Regions from separate parts of the Butyrivibrio sp. AE3006 genome, predicted to be linked through region 3. Evidence: predicted binding sites of a transcription regulator. Region 3 holds the regulator's gene; each other region holds the start of a gene.
The links. The regulator Rex, encoded in region 3, represses fermentation and respiration genes when NADH is low (regulators of the CRP and FNR family bind a similar motif). The targets are predictions, from matches to a motif close to ATTGTTAANTANTTAACAAT.
Positions count from the first base shown of each region.

Region 1: pckA (phosphoenolpyruvate carboxykinase (ATP)) is a predicted target of Rex. The motif match lies at 7,527-7,546, and genes of this name have one in related genera.
Region 2: G603_RS0100375 (iron-sulfur cluster assembly scaffold protein) is a predicted target of Rex. The motif match lies at 4,777-4,796, and genes of this name have one in related genera.

Region 1 covers NZ_AUJJ01000008.1:226-11,012, reverse strand. The annotation lists gene G603_RS0104440 (helix-turn-helix domain-containing protein) at 1-1,355, opposite strand, end outside; gene G603_RS0104435 (CocE/NonD family hydrolase) at 1,485-3,176, opposite strand; gene G603_RS0104430 (CaiB/BaiF CoA transferase family protein) at 3,253-4,464, opposite strand; gene G603_RS0104425 (AtuA-related protein) at 4,464-4,856, opposite strand; gene G603_RS0104420 (acyclic terpene utilization AtuA family protein) at 4,920-6,308, opposite strand; gene G603_RS0104415 (LacI family DNA-binding transcriptional regulator) at 6,434-7,441, shown strand; gene pckA (phosphoenolpyruvate carboxykinase (ATP)) at 7,635-9,248, shown strand; gene G603_RS0104405 (HD domain-containing protein) at 9,422-9,943, opposite strand; tRNA gene G603_RS0104400 (tRNA-Phe) at 10,054-10,126, opposite strand; tRNA gene G603_RS0104395 (tRNA-Met) at 10,136-10,209, opposite strand; tRNA gene G603_RS0104390 (tRNA-Tyr) at 10,223-10,304, opposite strand; tRNA gene G603_RS0104385 (tRNA-Thr) at 10,313-10,385, opposite strand; tRNA gene G603_RS0104380 (tRNA-Val) at 10,413-10,485, opposite strand; tRNA gene G603_RS0104375 (tRNA-Asp) at 10,510-10,583, opposite strand; partial or broken rRNA gene G603_RS0104370 (23S ribosomal RNA) at 10,662-10,787, opposite strand, start outside.
Region 2 covers NZ_AUJJ01000001.1:91,096-101,882, reverse strand. The annotation lists gene G603_RS21135 (AAA family ATPase) at 1-15, opposite strand, end outside; gene G603_RS0100395 (GH25 family lysozyme) at 135-1,607, opposite strand; gene G603_RS0100380 (GGGtGRT protein) at 3,010-4,029, opposite strand; gene G603_RS0100375 (iron-sulfur cluster assembly scaffold protein) at 4,052-4,744, opposite strand; gene G603_RS0100365 (phosphatase PAP2 family protein) at 5,166-6,113, opposite strand; gene G603_RS0100360 (hypothetical protein) at 6,116-10,054, opposite strand; gene G603_RS18665 (MMPL family transporter) at 10,056-10,787, opposite strand, start outside.
Region 3 covers NZ_AUJJ01000002.1:282,593-293,379, forward strand. The annotation lists gene G603_RS0102960 (toll/interleukin-1 receptor domain-containing protein) at 1-1,471, shown strand, start outside; gene G603_RS0102965 (glycoside hydrolase family 3 protein) at 1,525-3,720, shown strand; gene G603_RS0102970 (ABC-F family ATP-binding cassette domain-containing protein) at 3,747-5,738, shown strand; gene G603_RS0102975 (hypothetical protein) at 5,870-6,205, opposite strand; gene G603_RS0102980 (redox-sensing transcriptional repressor Rex) at 6,441-7,094, shown strand; gene G603_RS19005 (hypothetical protein) at 7,122-7,814, shown strand; gene G603_RS0102990 (bifunctional ADP-dependent NAD(P)H-hydrate dehydratase/NAD(P)H-hydrate epimerase) at 7,792-9,399, shown strand; gene alr (alanine racemase) at 9,402-10,607, shown strand; gene G603_RS0103000 (hypothetical protein) at 10,695-10,787, shown strand, end outside.

The DNA.
Region 1 (10,787 bases), on a different contig from region 3:
ACAAGAGCTATATCAAACTTCTCTCTGATAAAGCTGCATACGGTATTTAATTTATCGGTCAGGTCCGGAAGTGACAGCTCATCCTGTCCTCTAAGTTCAACAATATTGTAAAACCAGTGAGCCAGGCCGCCTGTAATTAGCAGATTCTCTTTCCCAATAAGCTCTTCCGATACATTGTGAATGATAAACCATACCTGATCTCTCTCCTTCTGATCCATTGGAGTTTCAGTAGGATTATCGATATCATAGCTGACTACCAGGTATCTGTTGCCATCGCCATCATCCTCGGATAAGGTATCCGTTCCGTAATTCAACAGTCTTATAATCCTTGTCTCGTTGTCATTTTTGAATTTATCGAGCTCCTTCTGGGATACCTGCAACATCTGAATGCTATTGATTGACTTACTTATTCCAATTTCAATACGCTTGAACTCGTCATCATTTAACTCAGAACCATCTGCAAATCTGGTAGTCTCGTATTTATCCATGAAATCCAGAAGTGATTCGATGGGTCTGTACTGAACTCTCATAATGTGGGTGACAAAAATTCCGCCCAGCAGAATAAGAGCAAGACCATAAATAATTACCCCGACAACAAAGGGTTTAACTGCATCAATAGCAAGTCCCGTATCAAGAACAGCGACCATTCTGAGTCCATAAGGTCCCAATGCAAAAGGATATATTACCTTCTTACCAACTATATGCTTATCCACAGAAGCTTTGCATTCAGTAATCATCTCTTCGTCGAGACCACCGTTGCCCAGCTCTATATATTCATCATCTTCCGAAATAAGCAAAAAATTATAATTATTATTTATTGCTTCCTTCATTTTGGTCTTATCTATCTCTATGAGTAAGACGGCATCCTGCTCCTCAAAAGGAGCTGCATACTGTGTGGACATAGAGTAAAAAAGGCGCTTCTCACTGCCTGATCCTGCAACCTTAAACTTACTGTACAGCGCATCGTTGTACAAAATCTGCATATCCTCAGCTGTAAGACCAAGGCCCTGAACGCTGTTTATATTATCACTGATGTTGATAAATTCTTCTTTTGTCAGAACTGATGGCGTATTCTTAGGTAAAAAAAGATACATCTTACCAAACACATCATGAACAGCGCCATATTCATCCATCAGATCCGCTATCTCAGAAAGACGCATTTTGTCTTCCAGATTTTCATCATGCTTTTTTGCCGCAATCTGAACCAGATTATTGGTTATAAAGGTCTGTGCCCCAAGTACTACCTCTTCGCAGATGTTTTCAATTGATGCCACCTGCTCACGAAGGAGCTCCTCCTGAAGAGACTCCTCCTTGGCATACAATTTATGCACCAAAAAGAAGGCTGACCCTATCATACCCACACCGGTGAGTAAAACAATAGCCAGCCCTACTAAAATCCATCTTCTCAGTATTGGGCGGTGCTTCAAATATTTTGAGAGTCTCCCAAACATTCAAGTTCTCCCATCTTTTTCTAGTAAAATAAGTTATGCTATGGGCAACTCAAGGACAGAGGCCCTTTCTTTGCCTGTATAAATTGTCTGTTTTGCCTTTTTCTGATTCTTCTGAAGTGACCATACTCCGGCATTATTTGAATGTATACTGTATTCAGGGAAATTCGATGATGTTATATCAAGTCTGATCCTGCTGCCCTTTTGAAAACACCAATCGATGTCCCAGAGCTTTATGTTGACCTCGCATACATCACCCGGCTCATAGCTTTGTCTTGCGTCAGCGTCATTTCTATATGCCAAAGTGGTAATGCTACCTCTAACATTATAACTCTTTTTATCCTCAAATTCCTCAATTACTTTTACATAGAAGGCTGTATCCTCCGCATCAGATGATACATGAAGCTTTACATTGATCTGTCCAAGGACATGGATCTCCTCTTCCAGTTTATCTGATACAAAACTGGTAACATCGCTTCGATAGTCCGCTTCTTTTTGTATGTGTGATCCATTTTCCATCATAGAATGGAAGGTTGACTCCGCTCCGCATACCATAACCGGATTCTTTGGATCATATACAAAAGAGCATTCTCCGTTATCTGATGACATTTCTCTGCAAAGCTTTTTATCCTTATCAAGATAAAAGCTCTTTATTTTCTCTGATCTAACCGGGAATTCCTTAGGATATTCCCATCTATCTGCACCTACTTCATATAATCTTACATTCTCTGAAGTAGTCTTATTTTTCCTAAGTATCTCATCAAACCAAAGAGCAGGCGATGAAAATGCATCTTCACCTACATTCTCGGTATTCTGATGATCTATACAATTTGCATACCCATGATTCCAAGGGCCAATCTCTATTCTGCTTATAGCCTTGGTCTCATCACTAAGAGCTTCCCAGGTCTCAATAGCGCTGCCAAGATGATGGTCATACCAACCTTCTCTGACGCATACGGGTATCTTCACCTTCCCGGGGATTTCCTTAAGCATTCCCCAGAAGCCTTCTTCCCAATAGGGATCATTTCTGTCTGTATGAGTAATCCAGTCCCTGTACCAGTCAAGCTTTACGCCCCAAAGCTTCTCATCAACTTCTGCCTGCGGCATGTAAGCTGCGCTTTCAAGATAGTCTGCGCTAATCGGAACTCCCGCATTATTCATGGCCCAGTCTGTCAGGATGTCCTGCCTGAACATACCATCCTTGTATGCAGAGGTATGTCTAAAGCAGCCATAGACTCCAAGATACATGGTCTTAACCTTGGAGGGAACCGCATCAGCCATGCACCATCCTGTAAGTGCAAGATATGAATCTCCCCAGTAGCCAACACTTTCAATCCTATCGTCTTCCTGAAGTGCATTCATAAAGGAAAGTCCGTCTCTTCTCTCATTTATGTTAGGTACCCACTCTCCTTCAGAGCCATTTATACCGCGGCACCACTGAACTGCAAAGGCAAAGCCCCTTTTATTAAACTCCCTTGCCTTAAGCTTCAGTAATTCCACCTGATCCACATAGCAGCATCTAACTGCAATACAGGGAAGAGGATATTCCATATTTTTAGGGAAAAAGAACCATGTTTTCAGCTTTTTTCCATCATCTGAAGGAATCATGACCTCTTCAAGTTCGCCTTCTTCTGCCACTATATCAAGTGGAATGTTGCAAAGAAGCTTCTTCTGCTTCTCCATATACTGCCTGATCATCTCTTCAATTGCTGCCTTATCTAATGCCATGGTTCGTTCTCCTCTTTAATCGCCGGTTTACATGTAGCTATGCCGTCCGGATACGGTGGCCGAAAATTAAAACTTATCAGATTGTCCCTGCTTCCTTAAAAGCAGCGATTTCTTCATCTGAATAGCCAAGTACGTCTTTTAAAATGCTGTCATTATCCTGTCCAAGAGTAGGAGCAGGGCGATTTATTCTGGGCATCATATCCATGAGTTTAATGGGATTGCCATTTACCTTCATAGGTCCGATAACGGGATGATCTACATCAATGAACATCTCTCTGTCTTTACAAATATGCTCATCCTCTGTTATCTGCTTAACATCATAGATAGGACCTGCAGGAATACCTGCACCAAGAATAATATCCACTATCTCACTGACAGTTCTGTCCTTTGTCCACTTCTCTATCTCTGCCTTTTGGATCAGGTTGTTCTTTACACGAAGAGGAACTGTAAGAAATCGCTCATCGGTTATCATATCTTCTCTGTCTATGAGCTTACAGAATTTCTCGTAAAGCTTCTGGTTACCACAGGCGATAACTACAAATCCGTCCTTTGCATGATATGTATCATAAGGTGCGATTGATGCATATGCGTTACCATTTCTTACAGGGATTTTTCCCGAGTCAAAATATCTGATATACGCATTCTCAAGACTTGCCACAACCGAATCAACAAGAGAAACATCAACTCTCTGGCCAAGTCCTGTACGCTCTCTTGCATGAAGCGCCATAAGTACGCCCATGATCATATTCATTCCGCCAAGGATATCACCCATAGCATTACCTGATCTTGTAGGCTCGCCTCCCGGAATACCTGTAACTGACATAAGTCCGCCCATTCCCTGAGAAATAATGTCATATCCGGGACGCTGGCTGTATCTTCCATAGCTTCCAAAGCCGGAGCAGGCAGCATAGATCAGTCTTGGATTTATTTCCTTTAACACATCATATCCAAGACCAAGCTTCTCCATGACACCTGGTCTGTAGTTTTCAAGAAGTACATCTGCCTTGGCAACAAGCTTCTTAAAAATCTCTTTTCCTTCATCACTCTTAAGATTTAAAGTGATTCCTCTTTTGTTCCTGTTAAGATTGGCATAGTACATGCTCTCGCCATTTCTGTAAGGCGCATAGCCTCTTGCATCATCACCTTTTCCGGGAACCTCTATTTTAATTACATCTGCTCCAAAATCTCCAAGAATCGATCCGCCATAAGGTCCTGCCACAACTCTTGTAAGATCAAGGACGCGAACATCCTCAAGTGCCTGTCCGCCCATATTTAAAGCCTGTTCCATTACTCTTCCTCCGCATAAGGATCCTCGAAGGGCATAAGCTTAACGCCGCTTTCAAGCAGACTGTCAAGTTCTTCCTTTGATACGTTTATCTTCATTCTCATAACTGCTGATCCCATGGATTTTCCAAGGGAGTCAAGTCTAAGGCTCATAGTAGCGCCGCCGCCAAGTGCGTGGTGCATAACAAAATTCATTCCGTTTAAGGATGCAACCTCATATCTTGTGATATCGCCCTTAACCATATCACCAAAATAGTTCTTCAAATTCTCAGGTGTTGCTTCCCTCAAGATTATGTCGTAATACTCAGGTTTTCTTGCAAAAACACAGACATTACTGGTATCTCCCTTATCGCCGCTTCTTCCGTGTGCGATATCATATAAATATATTCTGGGCATGATGACCTCCTAATTTTCACTAAAAATCCATTCCTGAACCTCTGGTTCAAAAATGCTACCAATTTATACTGTAAGAATGTGACTCTCAACCTTAAGCGCATCTCTTGGAATAACTGTAGGATAAAGTGCCATAACTTCCTGAACGTGTGCTCTTCCGCCAAAGAAAGATGCTCCCTGAGGTCCGTTAAGCTGCAGTGGGCTGATCTCAGGAATGATCTTTGCACATTCTGCCTTATCCTCTGAGAATACTGCGATTCTCATTACGCACTCATTAAGTCTTGCGATTGTTTCAGGACTCTTATCAGCAACTCCAAGATGAAGTGAATCAAGACCGATGAAGCTGATATGCACATCATCTGCCTTCATGCCTCTCTCCTGCATCTTCTTCATGATCACATCTGCGCAGTATCTTGCCTTCTCATAGGCATCCGGCCATGCAAAGGATAGCATTGAAACTGTCTTCCAGCCCTTGTGATATCCAACGCAAAGCTTGATGGTATCAGGTCTTTCCTTACCCTTTATGCCTGCAACAGCTACTCTGTTCTCACCCTTCTGAGTTACAGTAGCGTGGCTGATATCAACGTTAACATCAGGTGTGTAATAATTGGCAGGATCAAGAACCTCATATAAGAACTGTTCCTTAACACTCTGCTCAGTAATAAGTCCGCCGCAATCCGGAGCCTTAGTGATTTCGAATGTATCCTCTGTAATCTCAGCGATGGGGAATCCAAGATGTTCCATATCAGGAACGGATCTCCAGTCATACATGAAGTTACCGCCTGCACCCTGACCGCCGCACTCAAGAAGGTGACCTGCCATAATACCTCTTGCAAGGTTATCCCAGTCATCATCTGCCCATCCAAACTCATGAGCAAAAGGTGCAAGGAAAAGTGCAGAGTCTGCTGCTCTTCCTGTTATAACCGTGTCCGCACCGTCTGCTATAGCCTTCTGAATCTGCTCATGACCGATGTATGCGTTACAGTTGTAAATCTTATCCTTTATATCTTCAAAACGAACACCGCTTGTATCATCGCTTCCCGCTGTGTCCATTGAAGGGAATTCCCATCCGTCTGCAATAAGCTGAGGAATCTTATCCTTAATATCATCTCCTGTTACATAACCAATCTTGTAACCCTTTAAGTTCTCAGCCTCAGCCCAGCTCTTTATAGAATCAACACAGCCCTGGACATTCATTCCACCTGCATTTGTAACAATCCTTATCTTTTTCTCAAAAGCCTCTCTTCCGGCCTCCTTAAGGAGCCTTGTTACAAAATCAGGCGCAAAGCCCTTTGTGGGATCCTTTATCTTCTGTCTTGCCATGATAGACAGTGTAAGCTCTGCAAGATAATCGCAGGCAAGATACTGTATATCAGCTTTTCTAATCATATGTATTGCTGCATCCGGAGAATCACCCCAAAATCCCTGACCTCCGCCGATAGCTATTTTCTTCATTTCGTAGCCTCCTGAAATAATAGAGATAGTAAATAATTACTACAACGTTGTACTAGCATATTGAATATAACCCCGTTTAGTGTATAATGTCAATAGTACATCGTTTGACTAAAGGATTTTTTATTATGGTTACAATTAAAGACATTGCAAAATACACAGAACTGTCACCCAGTACAGTTTCTATAGTTCTTAGAGGACTTGGTAAGAAAAGAAATATTTCAGAGTCTTCTATAAAAAAAGTCCAGGAGGCTGCAGTTAAGCTTGGATACACTCCCAACATGCAGTCAAAGCTTCTTAGAAGTAACCTGCCCAATATGCCGGTTATCACCATATTCTGGGACGCTTCCGCAAGACAGGATACGCTTTCAAGATTTTTATCAGGCTTACAGTCTTCAATAATTAAGCATGGTTATAAGTACGGACTAAATATCAACCCTTATAACACATCGCACCTTAGTGAAGCCATCACCCAAAGAACGCTCACCAGCAGTAATGGAGTGATTATCTGTAATGCATCAGAGAACGATATGGAATTCCTCGACAGCAACGATTTTCCAATTCCCATCGTCCTCTACAACAGATATTCAGACAAATATCCCACTGTAAATATGGATGATAACGAAATCGGCCTTATACCTGCAGAGGTCTTTGCAAGGCATGAAAAAAAACGCCCCTGCATTCTTGGCTCTGTTGCAACCTTCAACGGAATGCACATCAGAGAAAATGTCTTTCGTTTTAAGATGAATGAATTTGGCATATCAGATATTGGAAAAATTGAAGTACAGGACAGCCTTGGCGGAGGCTATCTTGGTGCTTTGGAGATATGTAAAAGAAAAGAACTTCCCGATTGTGTTCTTTGCACTTCCGACAACATTGCATTCGGTGCCCTCAAAGGCTTTCATGAAAAAGGAATAAAGATTCCTGAAGACCTTGAACTCATCAGTATCGGTAACGGTCTTAAGGATCATGAAGAATACGCCATTCCTTCTCTTTCAGTGGTTGGACTTCCTATTGAAGAGATGGCAGATGCATGCCTTACAAGAATAGCCCGAGCAATTACTGAATTTGATCTTACACCGGACAGACAACAGTTCCATGTGGAATACATTTCAAGGAAAAGCTCTCCCGTGTGAATTATTTTCATAATCTGTTTGGTATTTTGCAGACAATATTTCTATTTTGTCCTATTTTTAAAGTATTTGTAAAATTTCTATGATTTTTGTTATTTTTCTAACAGAATATTGTATAATGTAGTGTATGAGCGTTTAGCATTGATTTTTTGTAATCATATGCTATCAAAATAGAAAAAGAAAAGGAGTTAAAGAAATGGCAGAAATTAATTTAACAAAGTATGGCATTACTGGCACAACTGAAATCGTTCATAATCCTTCTTATGAGGTTCTCTATGAAGAAGAGAAAAAGGCCGGTCTTGAAGGCTATGAAGTTGGACAGGATACAGAACTCGGTGCTGTTAATGTTATGACAGGTATCTACACAGGACGTTCTCCTAAAGATAAGTACATCGTTATGGATGCTAATTCTAAGGATACTGTTTGGTGGACATCAGACGAGTATAAGAACGACAACCATCCTATGAGTGAGGATGTTTGGGCAACTGTTAAGGATATCGCTAAGAAAGAGCTCTGCGACAAGAGACTTTTCGTAGTTGATGCATTCTGCGGTGCAAACAAAGACTCCCGTATGGCAGTTCGTTTTATCATGGAAGTTGCTTGGCAGGCACACTTCATCAAGAACATGTTCATCGTTCCTACAGATGAAGAGCTCGCAAACTTCGAGCCTGACTTCGTTGTTTACAACGCATCTAAGGCTAAGGTTGACAACTATCAGGAGCTTGGCCTCAATTCTGAGACTTGCGTAGCATTCAATATCACAAGCCGTGAGCAGGTTATCATCAACACATGGTACGGCGGTGAGATGAAGAAGGGTATGTTCTCAATGATGAACTATTACCTTCCTCTTAAGGGCATGGCTTCCATGCACTGCTCAGCTAACACAGATATGGAAGGTAAGAACACAGCTATCTTCTTTGGTCTTTCAGGAACAGGTAAGACAACACTTTCAACAGATCCTAAGAGACTCCTCATCGGTGATGACGAGCACGGTTGGGATGACAACGGCGTATTCAACTTCGAAGGTGGTTGCTATGCTAAGGTTATCGGTCTTGATAAGGACGCTGAGCCTGACATCTACAACGCAATCAAGAGAAATGCTCTTCTTGAGAACGTTACAGTTGATGCTAACGGCAAGATTGACTTTGATGATAAGAGCGTAACAGAGAACACTCGTGTATCATATCCTATCCAGCACATCGACAACATCGTTCAGAAGGTTAACAAGATCTCCGCTGGTCCTGATGCTCAGAATGTTATCTTCCTTTCAGCTGATGCATTCGGAGTACTTCCTCCTGTATCTATCCTTACACCTGAGCAGACACAGTACTACTTCCTTTCAGGCTTCACAGCTAAGCTTGCAGGAACAGAGCGTGGAATCACAGAGCCCACACCTACATTCTCAGCTTGCTTCGGACAGGCATTCCTTGAGCTTCATCCTACAAAGTACGGTGAAGAGCTTGTTAAGAAGATGCAGAAGTCTGGCGCTAAGGCTTACCTCGTTAACACAGGTTGGAACGGCACAGGCAAGCGTATCTCCATCAAGGATACTCGTGGAATCATCGATGCAATCCTTAACGGCGATGTAAACAAGGCTGAGACAAAGAAGATCCCGATCTTCGATTTCGAAGTTCCTACATCTCTTCCTGGTGTTGATCCTGCAATCCTTGATCCTCGTGATACATACGCTGATGCTTCTGAGTGGGAAGCTAAGGCTAAGGATCTTGCTGAGAGATTCACAAAGAACTTCAAGAAGTATGAAGGCAACGACGCTGGTAAGGCTCTTGTAGCAGCTGGCCCTAAGCTTTGATTCTTTGAAAAGTAAATCTGATTAAGATATTAAAGGTGGTCACATTGATTTGTGGCCACCTTTTTTATCATCTTTTGCTAATGCATTTCATTAAAATATAGAGAGTTATGATACTTTATTATTTCTTTCTACAATAAAAAAGAGGTCAGAAAATATCTAACCTCTTATAATACTCAATCATTGTTCAGTTCAATATATTTAGCCTTCAATCTGGCTTTATGTAAGCCTATCGTCTCCATAGCTGAACAATACTTATCAGCCAGTGTCACAACCCATGCCTCTCTGCAAAGCGGAGGAACGACTGTCAGAGGCCACATATGCTTCTTAATTATGTCCTTTTCTCTCTCTGTTAATACGAAGTCCCTGGATGCGTTTTTAAGGGCCGTAGAGGGGTGAAAAAAGCCATGAAGCTTTGGATGTACATTTCCCTTATCTTTGCCGTCTATATGCCAATCATAGAGGAAATAATCGTGTAATAAGGCTCCTCTGACCAGATCTCTCTCTTTACATTTGGCATGCAAAAAACGATTGATCCTAAGTGCTCTCTCTGCAACATTAACACTATGCTCATACACAGACATATCACCATGCTGTATAAACTTATGTGATTTTAAGAAAGAATGAGAATTCAGGATCTCACTACCATGCTTCTCAAGCAATTCCCTTGCAAGCTTTTTCTTTTCTTTTCTTGTCATAACCTATTTACATCTTTCTATATTACAAATCAAATATATGATGCTTTACATTATATAGCTGTACGGGGAAAAATCAAATTAAAATTCAGCGAAAAAAGGGTAAAAAAAGATGCCTAGACTCGGAATCGAACCAAGGACACGAGGATTTTCAGTCCTCTGCTCTACCAACTGAGCTATCTAGGCATTTGTGAGTAGCGGGGACAGGATTTGAACCTATGACCTTCGGGTTATGAGCCCGACGAGCTTCCAGACTGCTCCACCCCGCGATATTAAGTTGAATGGATGGCGGTGGATTCGAACCACCGAAGCAATTTGCAGCAGATTTACAGTCTGTCCCCTTTGGCCACTCGGGAAGCCATCCATATAAAGAGCCGATGAGCGGACTCGAACCGTTAACCTGCTGATTACAAATCAGCTGCTCTGCCAATTGAGCCACATCGGCTTATCTCAAAGAAAATCTTTGAAATAGTGGGGCCTACAGGGCTCGAACCTGTGACCCTCTGCTTGTAAGGCAGATGCTCTCCCAGCTGAGCTAAGACCCCATTCAAAATTTATTCAATTTTGAGCGACCCGAAGGGGGTTCGAACCCCTGACCTCCGCCGTGACAGGGCGGCGCTCTAACCAGCTGAGCCACCGGGCCAAATTCTTGAAGTTGTACCTTCAAAACCGAACACTGAATTATTCCATCTTATTCCAAATCTTTTTTTTTTTTTTCTTTTTGGACAAGCCCTCGACCTATTAGTACACATCAGCTGAACATGTTACCATGCTTACACCTTGTGCCTATCTACCTCATAGTCTCTAAGGGGTCTTACTCCATAATGGAGGGATATCTCATCTTGAG
Region 2 (10,787 bases), on a different contig from region 3:
CAAATCCTGATTCATGTAATTCCCCTTTAACCTTTAATATAGCCTCAGGCACCGATGTACCTGAGGCTTAGATTTTCATATTAACTTTTTCACATACTGTGCTTTTTATGACTTATCTGCTATGCCCGGTTTTATTAGTCGTACCAGTAGGATACGTCGCAGCACTCACGTCCGCCTGTCTTTACACCATAGCCGGGAGCTGATGATGTGTACTGCCAAAGGAGCTTTCCTCCGCCATATGTACAGGTTGAACCATACTGTGCAACCCATACATTATAAGGAAGGCTGCCCATGTCTACGCGGTTATTAAGCCACCATGTGGAACCGTATACACCTGCCTCAAGGCCTCTTCCCTGGAGCTGTGAGCAAGCACCGCCAACTGCTGCAGTTCTTGCACCCTGTGACAATCCATCACTTCGTCCGTTGTGCTCGCCGTTACAATACTCGGTATCGATAAATACAGGGAAGCAGAGATTCATTCCGCCTACTCTGTTAGCGATCCAATCAGCCTCTTCACGTCCCTCAGCTTCTGAAACAGCTGTGGTAAAGAAGTATACTGCGTAAGGAATTCCGTACTGCTGTGCGTTGTAAACATTGCTTGCGAAGCTGCTATCCTGAACGATGCTGCCTGAGCCGTAGCCTCTGTATCCGATACGGATGATTACAGCATCTGCATTCTCTCTGAGCTTCTCCCAATCTGAAACAACGTTATGACTGGAAATATCTACTACCTTACCTGTGTTGTAGGTAGGTCTTCCGCCTGTTGTTCCGCCTTCGCCATCACCACCAAATCCTCTGCTGGGATTCTTGGGATCAATGACTTTTATCTTACAGTTGGCTGATTTTTTATTGGAACCTGCACTGCATGTAATATACGCAAGTCCATAGCCTACAATTTTAACCTTACCATACTCATCAACCTTGGCCACATTGGTATTAGAAGACTTCCAGCAAACCGGAACATCACCGGTCTTCTTGGAGGTGTACTTGATCGTAGCCTTAAGAGTGAAGGTCTTACCTGTCTTCTTGAAATTCTTCTCTGTCTTATTAAGCTTGATGCTCTTAACCTTTACATGCTTAACAACGTTGAGGTGAAGAATGAACTGTTCTTTATCTGATTTGTTGGTGATTGTGATATCACACTTACCTGTCTTAAGAGTGGTTACCTTACCATTCTTATCAACCTTGGCAATCTTCTTATTAGAAGATTTGTACTTGAAGTTCTTGCTGTTCTTTTTTGTGTTAACAAGCTTGCCATATCTGGTTGTGGAAATGACGAACTGCATTCCATTCATAACCTTAATGGTCTCATTCTGTATCTCCGGCTGCTCTACATCTGTAGAAGCTGCGCCTGTTCCATTAGTAGGATCCGCAAATCCTGTCTGAGCTGATGCACCGCTTGATGCTGCTCCAGATGCGTCAGGTGTAGTCGCCGATGATGAAGCATCCGATGTAGGCAGAACTGCATTCTTCTCAAATGTAATGGTCTTAACATAGAGATCTTTATAAGTCAGCTTGGTCGCTGCGCTCGCACTTACTCCCGGTACTGATGTGAAAATAAGTGATGCAGCCATAATGCCAGCTACTATTCTTTTCTTAAAAATCATGAAATTACCCCCGAATCAATAACAAAACTTTAATGCATTTTATATTGTATCACAAAGCGTGCATAAATGGGCTGCTTTTCGTACTTTCTTTCGAAAGATTTTAGAATTTGTCTTGCTTGGAAGGATAAAAAATCCCACACTCCCGTTGTGGAAAGGGATTCCTCATGATCATTTTGTCTACAGAATAGAATATCTACTAAGATGAAAAACCACAATGAGATTCCTTCCTTGCAGCTAAAAAAATCTCGCCGCGGTGATTTGAGATGTTTTCAAGGCATTTTCGCCGTGCGGATTATCGTAATTTAGTTTTGTTTTAAACGATAAACGAGAACCGCGCGGCGATTTCCACTGCTTTCAGGCCTATTTCACCGCGTTAGCCCTCTGTAAACCATCTTCTCGTATGAGATTTGACCGAGATTCAAGTTATCGAAAGCTGCGCTGCGCCTATTTTCAAGCCATGTCGATGTAAACAATATATCCAATTTCATCGAAACACCCATTTTCGAATCATGTCGATGTAATTTGAACCTTCTCGTCGCCTTACATTACATCGCATAGCCTGTCCTGAAGCTCCTCCGATGTAATCATGTTATTAAATTACATCGTATCATCCATCCAACAGCTCCTCCGATGTAATTCAGCCTTTCAAATTTCTTCAATTACATCGCGTAGCCCATAATCAAGCTACTTCGATGTAATCCAAGATTTCAATTACCGCGATGCATCCAAATAATAGCTTCTGCGATGTAATCCCGCCTTTAGCACTCTTAGCAGCGCACTTATTTAAAGGCCTCCACTGTAATTTCGGAGCGGAACCGTTGTCAAGGAAACCGTGAAATACCACAGCGCCTCCGAGCAGTGATGCGCCGCAGAAGTCCTCAGCATTCCTAGCATTCCATGTTCTATTGAACTACTCGCGCGAGGATATGCCGCGAAAGTTCCTTGGCATAAGGTTCTCGGATTATCCTAACCCCCAGGTCAGCAAGCATGCTTGCTGGCCTGCCTTCCGGCGAGGACGGGTGTGGGCAGAGCCCGCGATATGAGTCAAAGAAATAGTCACTTGCCTGTTCTTATGACAATCCCCAATACCCTAAGATGACTCAACCAAACAGAAAAAACCCTCACTCCACCAGGAGTGAGGGCTCTATAACATCCTTCATTAGGAAGTTCCGCTCTCGCTATCGCTCGACGGAACGGTCTCGCTAACTAGCTTCGAGAAAACCTCAGCAAGTTATTTAACAAGGTAGTTCGGCTCTCGCACTTCATGCTCGCCCGAACGACCACACTCACTAAGCTCGACAGAACCTCGCTAAGTGATTTTCACAAGGAAGTTCAACCTCTCTTCGTTCGGTTGAACGGTCTCGCTAACTAGCTTCGAGAAAACCTCAGCAAGTTATCGAGATCAGAACTTACCAGCCTTTGCAGCTTCTTCGATGGAAACGGCTGTAGAAACAGTCATACCTACCATCGGGTTGTTACCAGCGCCGATAAGACCCATCATCTCAACGTGAGCGGGAACTGATGAAGAACCAGCGAACTGAGCGTCTGAGTGCATACGACCCATAGTATCTGTCATACCGTAGGAAGCAGGACCTGCTGCCATGTTATCGGGATGAAGTGTACGTCCGGTACCACCACCTGAAGCAACTGAGAAGTACTTCTTACCAGCCTCAGTACGCTCCTTCTTGTATGTACCTGCAACGGGATGCTGGAATCTTGTAGGATTAGTTGAGTTACCTGTGATAGATACGTCAACGTTCTCCTTCCACATGATAGCAACACCTTCCTGTACATCGTTAGCGCCGTAGCAGTTAACCTTTGCACGAGGTGAATTTGCATCCTTTGAATAGCACTTTCTGAATACTTCCTCTACCTCACCTGTGAAGTAGTTGTACTTGGTCTCTACATAAGTAAAGCCGTTGATACGGGAAATGATCTGTGCTGCGTCTTTTCCAAGACCGTTAAGGATAACGCGAAGAGGCTTTGTACGAACCTTGTTAGCCTTCTCTGCGATACCGATAGCACCCTCAGCTGCTGCGAATGACTCGTGACCAGCAAGGAATGCGAAGCACTCTGTGTCCTCTTCAAGAAGCATCTTACCAAGGTTACCATGGCCGATACCTACCTTACGGCGGTCAGCAACAGAACCGGGGATGCAGAAAGCCTGAAGGCCGATACCGATAGCTGCAGCAGCCTCGGAAGCCTTGCGGCAACCCTTCTTGATTGCGATAGCAGCGCCTACTGTGTAAGCCCACTTAGCATTTTCAAAGCAGATAGGCTGAATGCCTTCGATGAGGCTGTAAACATCAATGCCTGCTGCCATTGTAATATCTTTACATTCTTCGATGGAAGAGATTCCATACTCCTTAAGGCAAGCCAGGATCTGGGGCTCTCTTCTTTCATATGATTCAAATAAAGCCATTATTTTTTCCTCCTTACCTATATCACTGTTTTCTGGGATCGATGAATCTAGCTGCATCAGCAACACGACCATACTGACCCTTAGCCTTTTCCATAGCTGTGTTAGCATCGTCGCCGGCCTTGATGAAGTCCATCATCTTTCCGAAGTTAACATACTTGTATCCGATGATCTCGTCGTTCTCATCAAGAGCAAGGTCTGTGATGTAACCATCTGTAAGCTCAAGATAACGAGGTCCCTTATCAAGTGTTCCATATGTAGTACCAACCATTGAACGTGATCCCTTACCAAGATCCTCAAGACCGGCACCAATCTGAAGTCCATCCTCTGAGAATGCAGACTGTGTTCTACCATATACAATCTGAAGGAACAGCTCTCTCATAGCTGTGTTGATAGCGTCACATACAAGGTCTGTATTGAGCGCTTCAAGAACTGTAAGACCGGGAAGAATTTCAGCTGCCATAGCTGCTGAGTGAGTCATACCGGAACATCCGATAGTCTCTACAAGTGCCTCCTGGATAACACCTTCCTTAACGTTAAGGGAAAGCTTACAGCCACCCTGCTGAGGAGCACACCAGCCAATACCATGTGTATAACCGGAAATGTCCTTAATCTCTTTGGACTGAACCCACTTAGCCTCTTCAGGAATGGGAGCAGCACCATGATGTACCCCTTGTGTTACGGGACACATATTTTTTACCTCTGTTGAGTAAATCATAAGTACCTCCTTATTGTTAGTGTTTACTATAGAATGATAAATTTTTATCCATTACTACGCACTACACAAGGATTTTACTAAAAATTGCTGATATTATCAAGGATTTTGAGGTTGTAGGTTATAAAATATTGATTAATTTTCCCTTTTTTCGAAAAACATGAAAAACGGCAGCCATTTAAGGCTGCCGTGAATCCCTCAATCGAAACATTATGTATGAATCAAAAGAATACATAAAGCATTCCGATCATTCCTACTACCATTAAAAGCAGTACGAAGTTTTCAAGTCTTTCCATTGTCATAATCACTATCCCCCCAGATCTAATTTGACAATCGTTCTCATAAGAAAATCAATTTCTAAAATTATTATAAATTATATTGTCCATCAGATGTCCAACAAGATACTAATTTTATTAATTTTTTTTTAATTTTTTGCTTCTTTCTGTATTACCAAAGGCCAGCAGATCATTGCAAACAGCAGCATTATAAGCCTTGCGATAAAGTTGCCCCAATGTCCGCCAAAGGCAGCTCCAACGGTGGCAGGTCCAAAATACTCTTTCCAGCCAAAGGTTATGGCAACACCGACACAAACCAGCATTGGAAGGTTCTTGGCTCCAACAGGAATCTCGTAGTGAATATAATGTCTGTCCACGTAGCTTCCTATCAGGAATCCGAGAAAAGCTCCTGCTGCCTTGAAGCAGTCATTCATCATCTTGGACGGATCAACTAGAAGCGCTCCCGCTGCATCATAGTCCATGGGGTAAGGTTTTACCTGAATATATATAAGGGCTGCCACAACAAAAACAACACCAAGCAGTGTGAGAATGTCTAAGGTTTTCTCATCGCCTTCAACTCTCTTAGCCACTCTGTACACAATGAAGATTATAAGTATTGATTCAAGGGCTGCTACAATTACATCCTGAGGTGTATGAACCCCAAGGAAATTCCTTGAAAATCCTGTCAGGACGATAAGTACGGCGCTGGTAATTGCAAGCCATTTGCGCTTATCCTTTTGCCATACAAAGACATCGCCATAAAGAGTTGTTGCGGACTTTGTATGTCCACTCGGGAAAGAATAACCTGTTGCCGCAACCTTGGAATCCCCGGCAGGCTCAATCAGATCAGAGCGGATCCAGGGACGATATGCGCACACTGTAAGTTTGATGACGCCATTTATAAGTTCGCTAAACCAGTGTGTGGTCAGGAAAAAATATCCCCATGCTTTATCTACTCCCCAAAAGACCACAAAGGGCAGAAATGGTAAAACATCCACAGCGAATTTTGATATGGCATTAAAAAACTCATCAAAAATACCGCCTGTGGCATTTCTCAAATTCTGTAACAATAGCAGGTACTGAATATCAAATTCCATTTTTACTCCTCGCTTTCTTTATTATCGGATTCTTCCGAATCCTCTTTTACTTCATCCTTACTTTCAGAAGGTATTTCCTCAACTACCTCGTTCTCTTCCTTGTTTTCAGAAAGTGTTTCCTCAACTACTGCCTTATCTTCTGTCTTTTCTTCTGTCTTTCCCTCCTTATTATCTATCTTCTTAAGAAACTTCTCCTTGTATTCCTCCAGTTCTTTTTTAAGCTCATCATCCTGAGAATCGTCATAGAAAATCTGCTCTTTACTCTCAATCTTCTTGGAGACTTTGGTCTTAACTCCGCCGAGGAACTTGGGAAGTTTACCTTTGTTTCTCCAGATTACAATGATGATCAGTATTATAAGAACCACCAAAGCTATGATAATGCCGCCAAGTATTCTGGTAAACCAGATGGAGACCTTATCTATATTGGCTGCTCCCATGGCAAGAACAAATTCATTACCCTTAACCTCATAAAGAGAATAGCCACCCATCTGGCCTTTTTTCTCAAGAAGCGTGCTCTTATCTCCATCAAGAAGATATAGATCAAATTCCTTCAAAGCATCTACAGGTAATAGATCGGCTACCTGTGCATATTCGTGCAGTGGTTTGAATCTGATCTGATGGACATCGGAGCCATCATAGGGAATTTTCACCTTCAGAGTCTCATAGTAATGCTCTTCCTCGGATGAATCTAAGTTTGGATCGTAGGTAACGGTTCTCTCCACAGATAGCTTCTCGTTATCCTTGAACATGCCATCTACCAAAAGCTCTGACTGATAGAAGCCTTCGGTTTCACTATCCTGGGCAATGGTGGTCCTGTAACGGTTGTACTTAGCGGTTATGGTGATATCATTTACAATTCTCTCTACTCCGTCGATATCCCAGGTTACATAGAAGCCTTCCTTTTCATCCACCTTGGGATACTCAGGGAGCGAAATGGATTCGCCATACTTTTTAACAATCTGACCTACCTTCTTGCTGCCATCTTCAAGGTCCTCATCCTCTACAATGAAATTGACATTAAGAGTCTCAAACTCATAGGGAACATCCTTGATTCCCATGGCAGCTTTGTAGTTTACAGGTTCTGCCTTAAGTGAATAGCTTACTCTGTCAATTCCTGCAAGGTCATCACTTACAAAAAAGTTATCCCTGACTTCACCCTTATCATCCACATGACCTGCGATAGCTCCATACCAATTTTTGGCTTCGCCAACAGTTACTATGCTAAGGCACTGCTGCAGATGCATTGCATTTCCTGCGATTCCGCCCACATAGTTGTCTCCGTCCAGCTCGCCTCTTGCATAGGACTTTACTATGTGTGAAAGAGATGATCCCGCAACTCCGCCTACATATTCTCCTGAAGTTGATGCCACCTTTGAAAAGCTTCCGCAATTATAAATGGTACCCATCTCCTGAAGTCCGCAAACACCGCCTGCATTATTCTTAAGAGATGTAATGTCACCGTAATTCTTATTGCCCCTAAGAACACATCTTGTGATATATGAAGCCAGAATCGAATTGTTCTTAAGACCGGTTATTACGCCCTCCTGATCAAAGTCATAATCTATCGCCATGGTTCCTGCGATTCCGGAAACACTTATATCTCCCTTGCATTCTCCGTAATTCAGGCAGGAATCTATTGTGGCATCAGTTGTATCATTTACTGCTTCGTAGGATGTATCAGTATATACTTCCGTGTAATCTTTATCTAAAACTCCGTCTATGGCATCTGTATAAAGCCCCAGAATATTTGTGAACTGATCATTGATATCCTGGAGGTCGTCCACCAGTACACCGGTTGCGTTATTGACTTCACTGTTCAATAATCCGAAGTTGTCGTTCATCCCCTGCATATTATCTGCAAGGCTTGCGGTTCTGGCTTTATATTCCGGAGAAAACTGAGGGAAGCCTATAGAACCTCTTCCAGCTACCTCAGCAAGAATGTCTTTGGTCTGGTCGCTGGCTGATGCAAAAGCATCCGTAGCTTCATCTAAATCATTCATGGCACTTTGGGCATCACTTCTCACATCATCTGTCATCTCAGGCAGATGTTTTTCATAGATGCCAAGAATCGTCGCTGTTGCAGTTGCTATGTCATCAGCATAATTGCCCTTCTCACCGGTTATGGGATTGACATAGTTATCAGTTGCATATCTGATTCCATCAGCGTCTGCCTTGACCTGTGCCATCTTGTGGAGACTGTTGTCATCCTCATTTTTATCCTGAGGGAATGCTCTTCCATCCGAATGCTCCCAGGAACCATTCATGTCAGAATTAAGTCCTGTTCCGATGTCACTTTCACTCCAGGAACCAAAATCTGTTTCTACCGAATCATTGGCATAGCGATATTGAACATCCGCTGCCGTATCAAAAAGGGCTTTGCTGTTTGCAATAGCAAGGTTATAGAAAACCCTTTGGGATCTTTTCCTTAGCTCAGTGTACTGGGCAGTTGCGGATTCAAGGATTGTTTTTGCCTCTGTGTACTGCCTCAGCTCATCCTCATTCTCGATATACATTTCAATATCTACATCATCGCCTACGTCAGCTATATCCATCGAGGATTCGCCTATTTCTTCCATGCCTTCGCTGACCTTATCAAAGGTTCCGTCCTGTCTTGATGTTTCTTCAAGCACATAGTCAACTCTTGAAAAGGCTTCTGTTGCACCTGCGGATACCCCATTTGCAAAATCAACAACACCTGCAGCAATGTATCTGGTATCCTCCACTGCACCTGCAGTGAATTTCTGTATTACGGCAAGTCTTTCGGATATGGTATTTGACTGTGACTTGGCATCCTGCAAAGTAGTGGTGACACAGTCATGGAGCTTTGATACAGACTCCTGAAGCTGAGCTGCAATATCAGAGCTTAAGTCAACTGTTATGTAGGGCTCAGCCTGACCGACGATTCCGCCTATATCTTTTCTTCCTTTTATAAGTCCGTTGTTGGAGCATTTCAAAAGATAGCCCGACTGTCTTCCTGCAATTCCGCCCACGTTATAACCAACATGATCATAGCCTATCTCTCCGTCATTGATGCAGCGGGAGATGATTCCTATGGATTGTCCTGCTATTCCGCCTGTGTCATAGACAGTGACGCTCTCCTTTGCAACATCTCTCTCATGGCCAAAACCGTCTTTGATCAGGTTGATAAAGCTTGTCAGCTTCTCAAAGGAATCGATTGTGATCTCAGTGTCGGTATTGGTGGTATTTACAAAGGCTTTGTTTGTACAGTTCTCGATGTCTCCTTCATTTAATCCCGCTATTCCGCCTGTAAAATGGACGCCGCTTATATAGCCATCGCTGGTGCAGTGATCGATTTTACCTGTAAGCTCATTGATACCTGCAACGCCGCCTATATAGTCATTTCCTTTAACTACTCCGTTAAAGGAACAATTGCTTATATTTCCGCTATTATCTCCCGCTATTCCTCCAATGATCGTTGTATTTCCTTCCGGGATCACAGAGCCGATAAAATTCAGGTTCCTGATGACACCTGTCTTCTGAACATGGACAAAAAGTCCCGCATAGGACAGGCCACTTGTAATCTGCACACCGGTTATGCTGTGTCCCTGCCCGTCAAAAATACCGCCAAAGGTTGGAATGCCGCTAAACTCTTTGCCGCCAAAACTTATATCATCTGTCAGAATAACCTTCTTATTTACAGACCAGGTATCAAGGGCGCATTTTGAAGCAAAATCAAGTAATTCTTCTGCACTTCCAATGCTGATCTCCTCGATGGTCTCAGGTATCAGCGCCTGTATCTCTTCTCTGATATCCTGATCAACATCCTCAGCATTATTCGCGGCATCCTCCTGAGTGCCTGTGGTGTAGAGGCTTTCTGTATTTTCGCTCTGCTCATCACCGACAGCTTCCGCAAATACAGCTATGGGAGAAGCACTCATAATGGTTATGGCAAGAAGGGCTGCTACGATTCTCTTTTTCATGTCACACGCCCTCCTGTCCTGATACTTCGCTGCCTTTGGCACCAGCTATCTCATTTTCATCAAGCATTGTAACCTCGGCATTATCAACGAAGGCGCTGACATTTCCGCGAACCACTGCGTTTACAACACCTGTTACGTTACCGTCAATTTTGCCCCTTACAAAGCCGTCAATTCGCATAATTCCTGAGAGCTGCCTTGTCTGCAAAGGTTTATTCATAACAAAAGCAGTAAGCTCAATGATCTTATCTCCCACAAGAAGTATCTGAGGAAGAACGAACATAGTTACAAAAATAGAGATTATTGTACCTCTTCCAAGACATTTTCCTATGCCGTAAATAGCACAGTCAGATGTCATGTTACCGATGAGCATACCTGCAACTGCAAGCATTGTTCCGGAGGTAATGATCGTAGGGAAGGACACATTCATTGTCTCAATGATGGCTTCTCTCTTACCTCTTGTACCTCTAAGCTCTGTATATCTGCCTGCAATAACAATTGCATAATCGATATTGGCACCCATCTGAATGGAACTTACGATCAGATAGCCAAGGAAAAACAGGTTATCATGCTGCAAAGCAGGAATCGAGAAATTGATCCAGATACATCCCTGAATAACTGCAATAAGAAGAACCGGCATTCCAGCGGATTTAAAGGTAAAAAGAAGGACCACAAGAACTGCAAGTATCGAAATTACACTGGTAACAGTATTGTCTCTTGCAAAGCATTTTTTAAG
Region 3 (10,787 bases):
ACAGCTTGATGCCAACTACAAGAACCTTTTGACCTATTATGCAAATATCAGATCCAATACATACACAGAAAACGGCGTAACAAACAGTTATGTTTTAGTCACATCTGCTACATATGCTTTTGCTATTGATGAGAATACAGGTGACATTATTAAGAGCTTTAATCTTCCTGGAGATGCCACAATGGTTGCAATGACCGTTGATTCTCCCTATGGAAGGGTTGGATACAGACAGGGTAATATCGATTTTGTTGACTTTGTAGAAGGTCGAATCTATTCAGAATTTGAGATTCCAACCAATTTTGCCATTAAAGAAGCCTCACTTTTTAAGGATAAGATAATACTTAGTTCTTATTCAGCTGAGGAGTTATATGTTCTTACGTGGCATGACGCACCTGATCTAGAAGATTTTGTTACCTTTGAAAAGAAGGAAACACCAAGCATGACATCGCCGGATGGTTTATATTTTGCAACTACCGATTATGGCGAATATACCAATGTTAACTTCTATGATAAGGATGGAAAAGAAATCTATTCCTTTGATGAGGGAGAGTTTATCTATAGTGTCCATCTTTTTAATGATAAGGCTATTTTGCAGGATAAGCGCAGCTTTTGGATAATCAATCCCTATGAAGGTACCTGTGAAGAGATCACCCTTGAAGAGCTGGGCATTGATATGTATACATATAACATGACACTTTCAAAGGATGGTACAGGCGCTGCTGTATGGAATTCAAGGGATTTGGCAGCTGTTGACCTTGATACCAAAAAGGTAATGATTGAGGGATCAACGAAATCAAATATCGGTAAGGTACTTATAGACTCAGGCCTTAAGAAGCTTTATGTATCTGAAGGAAAAGATGTTCTGTATGAGATTGATATCGAGGGTAAGACTACAAAGGATTTTAATGACGAGAATTTGAGCACGGTAGCTAACAGCTACACCAAAGATTTCATTGCACTTAGTCCGGATGATAAGCATATCGCTATCTGTTGTAAGGATGGATATGTAAGGCTTGTAAGTACTGAAAACTATGAGACCGAGGCAAAGATTCCGCTTCAGTCATATCTTAGCGCATTTATCGGATTTACAGATGACGGCACTCATATAATCATGCAGGGAGATGATTATAAGATCCGTATCTGGGACATAGAAAATGAATGCACTGCGTCGTCTATTGACACTTCAGCAACAGTACGACAGATCATCTGTGATGAAGAGGATGGCCTTATGGCATTGTCTGTGGGTTACGGAACAATGATTTATGAAACTCAGGGTTATGGATGTGTTGGATTTGCTCAGGAGGGTATGTTTTATTTAAAGAGCAACAACTCAATTCTTGTAAGCAGTGATCAGACAAAGGTTAAGAGGACTTATTATAAGAACTACAAGCAGCTTGTGGAAGAGGCCAAGAGACAGTTCCCCGGAGCTGAGCTCACTGAAGAAAAGAAGGCAAAATACAATATAAATTAATGGGAAAATGTATTAAAATGTGCAGAGAAGGTATTTTAGGAGGTATTTAGGGTATGGCAAATTTTAAGACAGTAAAAAATGAGGGCGGACCCACACTGGGTGTTACAAGTGCGCCTGTCATTGAGAAGGATGGGTTATTTTTCAGAGATCTTGAGCGCACAGGAGAGCTGGTTCCATATGAGGACTGGAGACTTTCTCCCGAGGAGAGAGCAAAAGATCTGGCATCAAGGATGACTGTTGAAGAAATCGCAGGTCTTATGATGTACAGTGCGCATCAGATAGTTCCCGCTGAGGGTGGTGGCTGGTTCCCTGCAACCTATAGGGGAGGTAAGACTCTTGCAGAGAGCGGCGCTGATGAATGGGAGCTTACAGATCAGCAAAAGAAGTTTCTTACTGAGGATCATGTGAGATATGTTCTTGCCATGGTTCTTAAGAACGGTGAAATTGCTGCTAAATGGAATAACGAGATGCAGGCACTTTGTGAGGAGATGCCTCATGGTATTCCTGTAAATACAAGTACTGATCCAAGACACGGCGCAGGCAGTGCATCTGCTGAGTTTAAGACAGAGGCAAAGGGCACAAGTAAATGGCCCCTTGGACTTGGCCTTGCAGCAACATTTTCAGCTGACACAGTAAAGAACTTTGCCCGTATTGCAGCAAGAGAGTACAGAGCACTTGGTATTACAACAGAGCTGGGACCTCAGATCGATCTTGGAACTGAGCCCAGATGGATGAGAGTATCAGATACCTATGGTCCTTCCAGCAAGCTTGTAACAGAATATGCAAAGAATTACTGTGAAGGACTTCAGAATGACCCTGAGGCAGATGGCTGGGGCGAGACCAGCGTAGCAGCCATGGTTAAACATTGGCCGGGCGGCGGCCCCTGCGAGGCAGGAAGAGATGCACATTATGCTTACGGTAAGTTTGCTGTATATCCGGGAGATAATCTTAAGGAGCACTTAAAGCCTTTCCTTGAGGGTGCATTTAAGCTTGATAAAACAGGTGAGGCTTCAGCAGTAATGCCGTATTATACAATCAGCTACGGCGTTGATCCTTCAGGCAAAAACGTAGGAAACAGCTATAGCAAATACATAATCGGTGATCTTTTAAGAGATAAATACGGTTATAAGGGTGTAGTATGTACAGACTGGGGCATCACACAGGATCCTAATCCAAAGCTTGATTCCTTTGGTTCAAGATGCTTTGGTACAGAGGATTTATCCGAGGCAGAGAGACACCTTTGCATCATCGAGAACGGTGTTGACCAGTTTGGCGGCAATAATGATATTAAGCCTATTCTTGAAGCTTATAAGATTGGCTGCGAGCGTCATGGTGAGGATGCCATGAGAAAGCGCTTTGAGGAAAGTGCTGTAAGACTTCTTTTAAACAGCTTCAGATGCGGACTTTTCGAGAATCCTTATCTTGATCCCGAGGAGAGTAAGAAAGTACTTGGCTGCGATGAGTTCGTAAAAGAGGGCTTCGATGCTCAGCTTAGAAGTATCGTAATGGTTAAGAATAATGGCGTTCTTCCTGTAAGCGGACGAAAGAAGGTTTATATCCCCGGAAGACATATCGATGCTCATAAGGGCTTTATGAGAGATATGATGCCTGCCATGGATATCCCGGGAGCAAATCCTGCAGATGTAACACCTTTCTATGATGTTACAGATGATCCTGCAGAGGCAGATATGGCTATTTGCTTCATTGAAAGTCCTATCAGCGACGGATATACTGAGGAGACAGGTTACAGACCTGTGACCCTTCAGTACAGACCTTATACAGCAGATGCTGCAAGAGAGGTCAGCATTGCAGGCGGAGATTTCCGTGAGGAGTCAAATAACAGAACCTACAAAGGAAAGTCCAACACACCTGCCAACGAAAGCGATCTTGATCTTGTAATTAAGGCAAGAGAGCAGATGGGTGATAAGCCCGTCATTGTATCTATCAGAATGAATAATCCCTGCATGGTTTCTGAATTTGAGAAATATGCAGATGCGATCCTTGTTAACTTTGGAGTTGAGACAAAGGCTACACTTACCATCGTGAGCGGTGGCGCAGAGCCTTCAGCAATGCTTCCAGTTCAGCTTCCTGCTGATATGGAAACAGTTGAGAAGCACTGTGAGGATAAGCCCTTTGATTACACTCCTTACACTGATTCTGTAGGTAATACCTATGACTTTGGTTTTGGCCTTAACTTTAGCGGTGTTATCAGGGATGATAGATACGAAAAATATGTATCTAACAGATAAGTTTTTGAAAATCAGAGGTTTACACAATGATCTTAAATTGTCATGATCTCTCAAAGTCGTTTGACGGAAAAGACATTCTGAAAGGAGTGTCTTTTCATATTGAGGATAATGAAAAAGCAGCAATAGTAGGAATTAACGGTGCAGGCAAGACTACACTCATCAGAATGCTTATTGGAGAGCTGACTCCGGATACCGGAACAGTTACACTTTCCAAGGATGTGACAGTTGGATATCTTGCACAGAATCAGAATATCGACAGCGCTCACAGTATCTACGAAGAACTTCGTGAGATGAAAAGAGATGTTATTAATCTCGAAAAGGAGATTCGCAGTGCTGAGGCACAGATGGATGTGCTTCGAGGCGAAGAGCTGGACAGACTGATGGACCGTTATGCCCAGATGAATCACGAGTTTCAGCTTAAAAACGGCTATGCCTGGGAGAGTGAAGTAATAGGCGTTGCCAAGGGACTTGGTTTTTCAGAAGAGGAATTCGATAAGAGAATTTCCACTCTTTCAGGTGGTCAGAAGACCAGAGTGGCTCTCGGTAAGCTCCTTCTTCAGAGTCCTGACCTGATAATCCTTGATGAGCCTACCAACCACCTTGATATGAATTCCATCAAGTGGCTTGAAGGTTATCTTATGAATTACAAGGGTGCTGTACTTATCGTATCCCACGATAGATATTTCCTTGACCGTATAGCACAGAAGATAATTGAGATTGATCAAACAAGTGCTGAGGTATATCAGGGTAATTACACAGCCTATGCACATAAGCGTGAGAAGATCAGGGCAGCTAAGCTTAAGGCATACCTCAATCAGCAGGCTGAGATTAAGCATCAGGAAGAGGTCATTGACAAGCTAAGACAGTTCAACAGGGAAAAGAGCATTAAAAGGGCTGAGAGCAGAGAGAAGATGCTTGATAAGATTGAGCGTCTTGAAAAGCCCACAGAAGTTCGTGATGACATGAGAATCACTCTTACTCCTTCCTGCGTAAGCGGTAATGATGTAATGAATGTTGACTCTATTGCCAAATCCTTTGGTAATGAGAAGCTGTTTGAGAATATAAGCTTTGAAATTAAGCGCGGTGAGAAGGTGGCAATTATCGGTGACAACGGAACCGGTAAGACCACAATGCTTAAGATAATTAATGGCATGGAATCCCTTGATGCCGGTGAAATAACACTGGGTGTAAAGGTTCATGTAGGATATTACGATCAGGAGCATCAGGTACTTCACAATGAGAAGACTCTTTTTGAAGAGCTCTCGGATGCTTATCCATCCATGAACAATACAGAGATCAGAAATACTCTTGCTGCATTTTTGTTTACAGGTGATGATGTATTTAAGAGAATCGGAGACCTCTCAGGCGGTGAGAAGGGCAGAGTATCTCTTGCAAAGCTTATGCTTTCAGATGCCAACTTCCTTATCCTCGATGAGCCTACAAACCACCTTGATATCACCAGTAAGGAGATATTGGAGGATGCCATTAGCGGCTACGAGGGCACTGTTTTATATGTAAGCCACGACAGATATTTCATCAATAAGACTGCTACCAGAATCCTTGATCTTACCCATGGAAGAATGATCGGTTACATTGGTAACTATGATTACTACCTTGAGCACTGTGAGGAGCAGACCGCAAGAATCTTAAATGAAAGCGGCAGTGCATCTTCCTTTGGAAGAGGGATAGAGATGGCATCAGAGGATGCAGCAAAGGGCAATTCCTTTGGTAAGCTTGCAGGCTCATCCCAGCCTGTGCAAAAAGAGAGCGCAGGAGCAGCCGACTGGAAAGCTCAAAAGGAAGAACAGGCTAAAAAGCGTAAGATTGAAGCGGCCCTTAAGAAGTGTGAAGAGGAAATTGCTAAGCTTGAGGAGAGGAATGAGAAGATCAACGAAGAACTATCTGATCCTGAGGTAGCAACAGATCTTTTGAAGGTGAGAACGCTATCTGATGAGCTTGGCGCCAACGAGGAGAAACTAAGCGCTCTTTATGACGAATGGGCCGAGCTTAGTGAATAAAATAGGATTTCGATTGAGAAATCCTTGCGCATAAGCAGTATTTAGAATCAATAAGTTAGTAAAAGTAAAAGAGCATTCGCAGGATTAAGTCTTACGAATGCTCTTATTTTCTGCTTTATAATGTTCGAATTTCAGGCAAATGCATCAAATGAACTACCGACCTGGCTATAGGAATAACCACCCATATCTCTGCCGTAGCCAACTGTCATGCCGTTATATTTTGATGCGATATTGTTGAACTGCTGGCTTACTCTCTGGGTCTCTTCCTGACCATCTGTGCTGGCAACTTCGCCAACTTTTACTTCCTGTGCGTTTGGATATACCACAGGAGCAACTGTAGATATGTTCCCAACAGCCTTATGCTCATCATAAACATCGGAAACCGGTGCCTGATTGGAGAGAGCATAATTCATTGGCTGTGTTTGATACATACTATATCCACTTATTCCGCCAATTGACATTCCCATATATTTCTACCTCTATAGTCTGTAAGAACACCCATTTACAGACAATAGAATTATAAAATATATTCCTTAAAATATTATAAACTTGCTCTTAAAGAAAACCGAAATATGCCTGTTTTTGAAAGAAAAATTCAGTATTTTTGAAACTTTTTGAATGTAGAGTTCGCAGATTGACTAATTTTTAACAGATAGTATAATCTATATAGAACTAAATACCTATAATGACAACGGAGGAAGTATGGCGGAGAAAGAAATCTCGCAGGCAGTTATCGGCAGACTGCCGCGCTACTTCAGATATCTGGGAGAACTTAAGGAGCAGGGAATCGAGAGAATTTCTTCTCAGGATCTCAGTGATCTGATGAAAGTAACAGCCTCACAAATAAGGCAGGACTTTAATAATTTCGGAGGTTTTGGGCAACAGGGATATGGGTATAATGTCGAATATCTTTATGATGAGATCGGTAAGATCTTAGGTCTCGGAAGAGAACATACTCTTATCATTATCGGCGCAGGCCACTTAGGACAGGCGCTTTCAGGTTACAATAATTTCTTCAACAGAGGATTTATTTTCAAAGGTGCATTTGACCTTAATCCCGAACTTCACGGAAAGAAAATAAGAAATATCGAAATTCGTCCTATCGAAGAGATGGAGCAGTTTGTAAGAGATAATAAGATTGAGATTGCTGTGCTTGCAATTCCCAAGGACCAGGCTGTCAAAATGGCAGAGAGACTGGTTAATTGTGGTATCAAAGCGATCTGGAATTTTGCTCACGTGGACCTGGATGTTCCTGAGAATGTTCAGGTTGAAAACGTTCATTTATCTGATTCCCTTATGAAGCTTTCTTATGGAATCGACAGATATGAGAAGAGTCAGGTAAAGACCAGGAAGTAACCGTTTTCTTATGACGGGGGAATGCCTATGGCAAAAGATACAAATAATTACTCGGAGGCCCTTATCGGCAAGGACATTCCTATTTTGTCCAAGGATGAGAGGTGGCAAAAGCTTTTCATACTGAGTCCCAAGACAGATAAGATAAAGAAACTTGAGGCTGAGCTTAATAAGCTTGTGGATAAGCAGGAAAAGACCAGGGAAAAGATTAAGGATATAAAGCGTCTTAAAAAGAGGCTTCTTGGCGAGATAGTTACTCTGAGGGATGATGCCGATAAGAATCCGAAGCAGAGGAAAAAGATCGAAGCCCAGATTGATGACCACACAAGGCTCATCAAGGAAAGCAACGAGAAAATCGAAGAATGCGAAGACGAAATGCTTGGGCTTCCAAGAGAGATTTACAAGACAGATGTTGACCTAATGGTTGAGACCATGAACGTTTTTTATGGCAGAATGGATGCCAATACGGTTGAGATTCAGGCCATAGATGAGTGGGTATCCAAGGTCAGGGTGCAGCTTAAGAAAAATATCGTTCGCATGCAGGAAAAGGAAATCGAGAATTTCAATGTTTATTCCTACATGCATGATATTTTCGGACCGGAAGTAATAGACCTGTTTGATCTTAGATATGACCCTGAGAGACGTCATCCCGTGATTCCTAAGGATGGGATGAGAGTTGAGAATGGAATAGTCATTGAAGATGAAAAGTTTACAGATACTTGATAAAAAATCAAAATTTGCAGTTAATGCCGCGGAAATGCGAAGATGTGATAACACCACAATTGAGCATTTCGGCGTTCCTCAGGATGTCCTTATGGAACGTGCGGCGCTTTCTTTATGTGAAGCTGCCATAGAAAAATGCCCTAAGGGCGGAAGCGTAGTTGTGTTTGCAGGTACAGGGAATAACGGCGGCGACGGAGTTGCTGCGGCAAGACTTTTGTATCAGGCAGGAATAGATGTGGCGCTTCTTTATGTGAATCACAAAAAGGGCAGAAAGAGCGACGCCCTTAAAAGACAGGTCAGTATCGCAGGGAAATATGGAGTACCAGCCTACTATTTGGAAAAAGCAGATAACCCCAAGTGGCTTGTAAAAAAGAGTGACGTCGTTATCGATGCAATGCTTGGAACAGGCTGCAGCAGGTCTCTTGGCGACGAATATGAGAAGGCTGTTATGCTGATAGATGAAGTATGCGCTGAGTCTGAAAAGAGACCCTACGTGATCGCAGCTGATATCCCTACGGGTATTAACTCGGATAACGGTCAGATTTGCGGTTGCTGCGTAACAGCGGACATGACAGTTACCTTTGAATATGTAAAGCTTGGTCAGCTTCTTTTCCCCGGCAGTGAATATGTGGGAGAGCTTAGGCTTTTCGAAGTTGGAATAACTGAGGATGGATTTTTATCTGATTATCCTGCGTACAAATACATAGACAGAAATGCCTCTGTTAACGAGCTGATTCCAAAGAGGTCACCTTCGGGAAATAAAGGGACTTTCGGAAAGGTGCTTATTGTGGCAGGTAGCAGGCGTGTCAGCGGTGCATGCATTATGGCTGCTGAAAGTGCCCTAAAAAGCGGCGCCGGAATGGTTCGAATTTTTACTGAAAAAGCTAATCTTAGCGCTGTGCAGACGCTTCTCCCTGAAGCTATGTCAGATGTTTACGACGAAGATGATACCGATGTTTTGAAAAAGATAAGAGATGCGCTGCCCGGGGCTATTGACTGGGCTGATGCTGTGGTATGCGGCCCCGGTATCGGAACGGGTGAGATAGGAAAAGAGCTGCTGAGGACAGTGCTTAAGGGCCTTGATAAAAAGCTGGTTCTTGATGCGGATGCTATAAGTATTCTTGCAAATGATAAGGAGCTTAGGGATAAGTTCAGGCTTTATCGTGGGGATAAGGTGCTTACACCGCATCTGGCCGAGTTTTCAAGACTGGCGGGCGAGAACCTTAAAAAGTGCAGGGAGAATATTCTGACATTGCCCTGCATACTTGCAAAAGATTTTGATGCGAGTATCATATGTAAAGACGCCAGAAGTGTGATCACTGACGGCAATAGAAATTATATTAATATCAGCGGAAATGATGGTATGGCCACTGCAGGCAGCGGTGATGTGCTGGCAGGGCTTCTTGGTGCACTGTGCTGCCGCGAATATGAAGATATTTTCAGTGCTTCCGTAATCGGATGTTTCCTTCACGGAAAAGCAGGAGATATAGCTGCTGACAGACATGGAAAATGTGCCATGACTGCAAGAGATATTTCAGAAGCGCTTCAGGATATTTTTGCTGATAAGACAGAGGTTTTGAAGTAACAATGTTGGAAGAATACTCAAGAGTTTACGCTAAGATCAATCTGGATGCTATCCATTCAAATGTAGAAAATATGTACAATGCAATGCCGCGGGGAACAAACATCCTCGCGGTTGTTAAAACTGACGGGTACGGACTTGGGGCTGTGCCGATTTCCAGAATGCTCATGAAGGAGCCCTATGTATGGGGCTTTGCCACAGCAACAGCTGAGGAGGCATTTGAGCTTAGAGAGGCAGGAGTAAGCAAGCCTATTCTTGTGCTTGGATACACTTTTCCCTATGCCTACGACAGAATGCTCAAGGAAAATATCAGACCTGCAGTATTTAGATATGATATGTTAAAGCAGCTCTCTGAGCGCGTTAAAAAGCGCAGAGGCCAGGGCGGAAGCGAAGTTTTTCATGTACATGTGGCTGTTGACTGCGGAATGAGCAGAATAGGTGTAAGACCTGATGATCAGGGACTTTCTCTTTTTAAGACTGCTCTGGCAACAGATGGAATCGAAGTTGAGGGTATTTTTACACACTTTGCAAGGGCAGATGAGGCTGACCTTACCAACGCCCATGAGAGTCTTAAGAAGTTTCAGGATTTCGTAAACAGGGTAGAAAAAGAGACCGAGTATCACATTCCGATAAAGCACTGCTCCAACAGTGCCAGCATAATTGAGATGCCCGAAGCACACATGGATATGGTGCGCTGCGGTGTTACCATGTACGGCATGTGGCCATCAGATGAAGTAAGCAGGGATAAGATAAAGATAAGACCTGCGTTATCTTTGTATTCGCATATTTCATTTATAAAGGATATTCCTGAGGGCACACCTGTAAGCTATGGCGGTACTTTTATAGCAGATAAGAGAATGCGTATTGCAACTATTCCTGTTGGTTACGGCGATGGTTATCCAAGAAGCCTCTCAGGTGGCAAGGGATATGTGCTGATTCATGGTGAGAAGGCCAGAATCCTTGGCCGCGTCTGCATGGATCAGTTTATGGTGGATGTATCCCATATTCCCAATGCAAAAGAGGGAGATGAAGTTATCCTTATCGGCGAGAGCGAGAAGGAATTTGGAGAAAAAGAGTCAGAGAAGATTACTATCGAGGAGCTGGGCGAGATCAGCGGAAGATTCAACTACGAATTTGCCTGTGATCTTAATCACAGAGTTCCGAGACTGTATGAGAGAGGTGGAAAGATATTGGGGATGGCGGAGCTGTAATAACTCCGCTAAAATATAAGCATGATTTCGGTATTTTTTGAGTTTGTTACCAGGATCCTAATTTGGATCTTTAAGAATATATTTGAGATGATCTCATTTTTTATGCGCCAGATATTCCGTCTGCTGCGCATGTTTTTTGTTGCGCTTCCTGTTACAGCGCTTGTCTATTCGGTTTTCCTG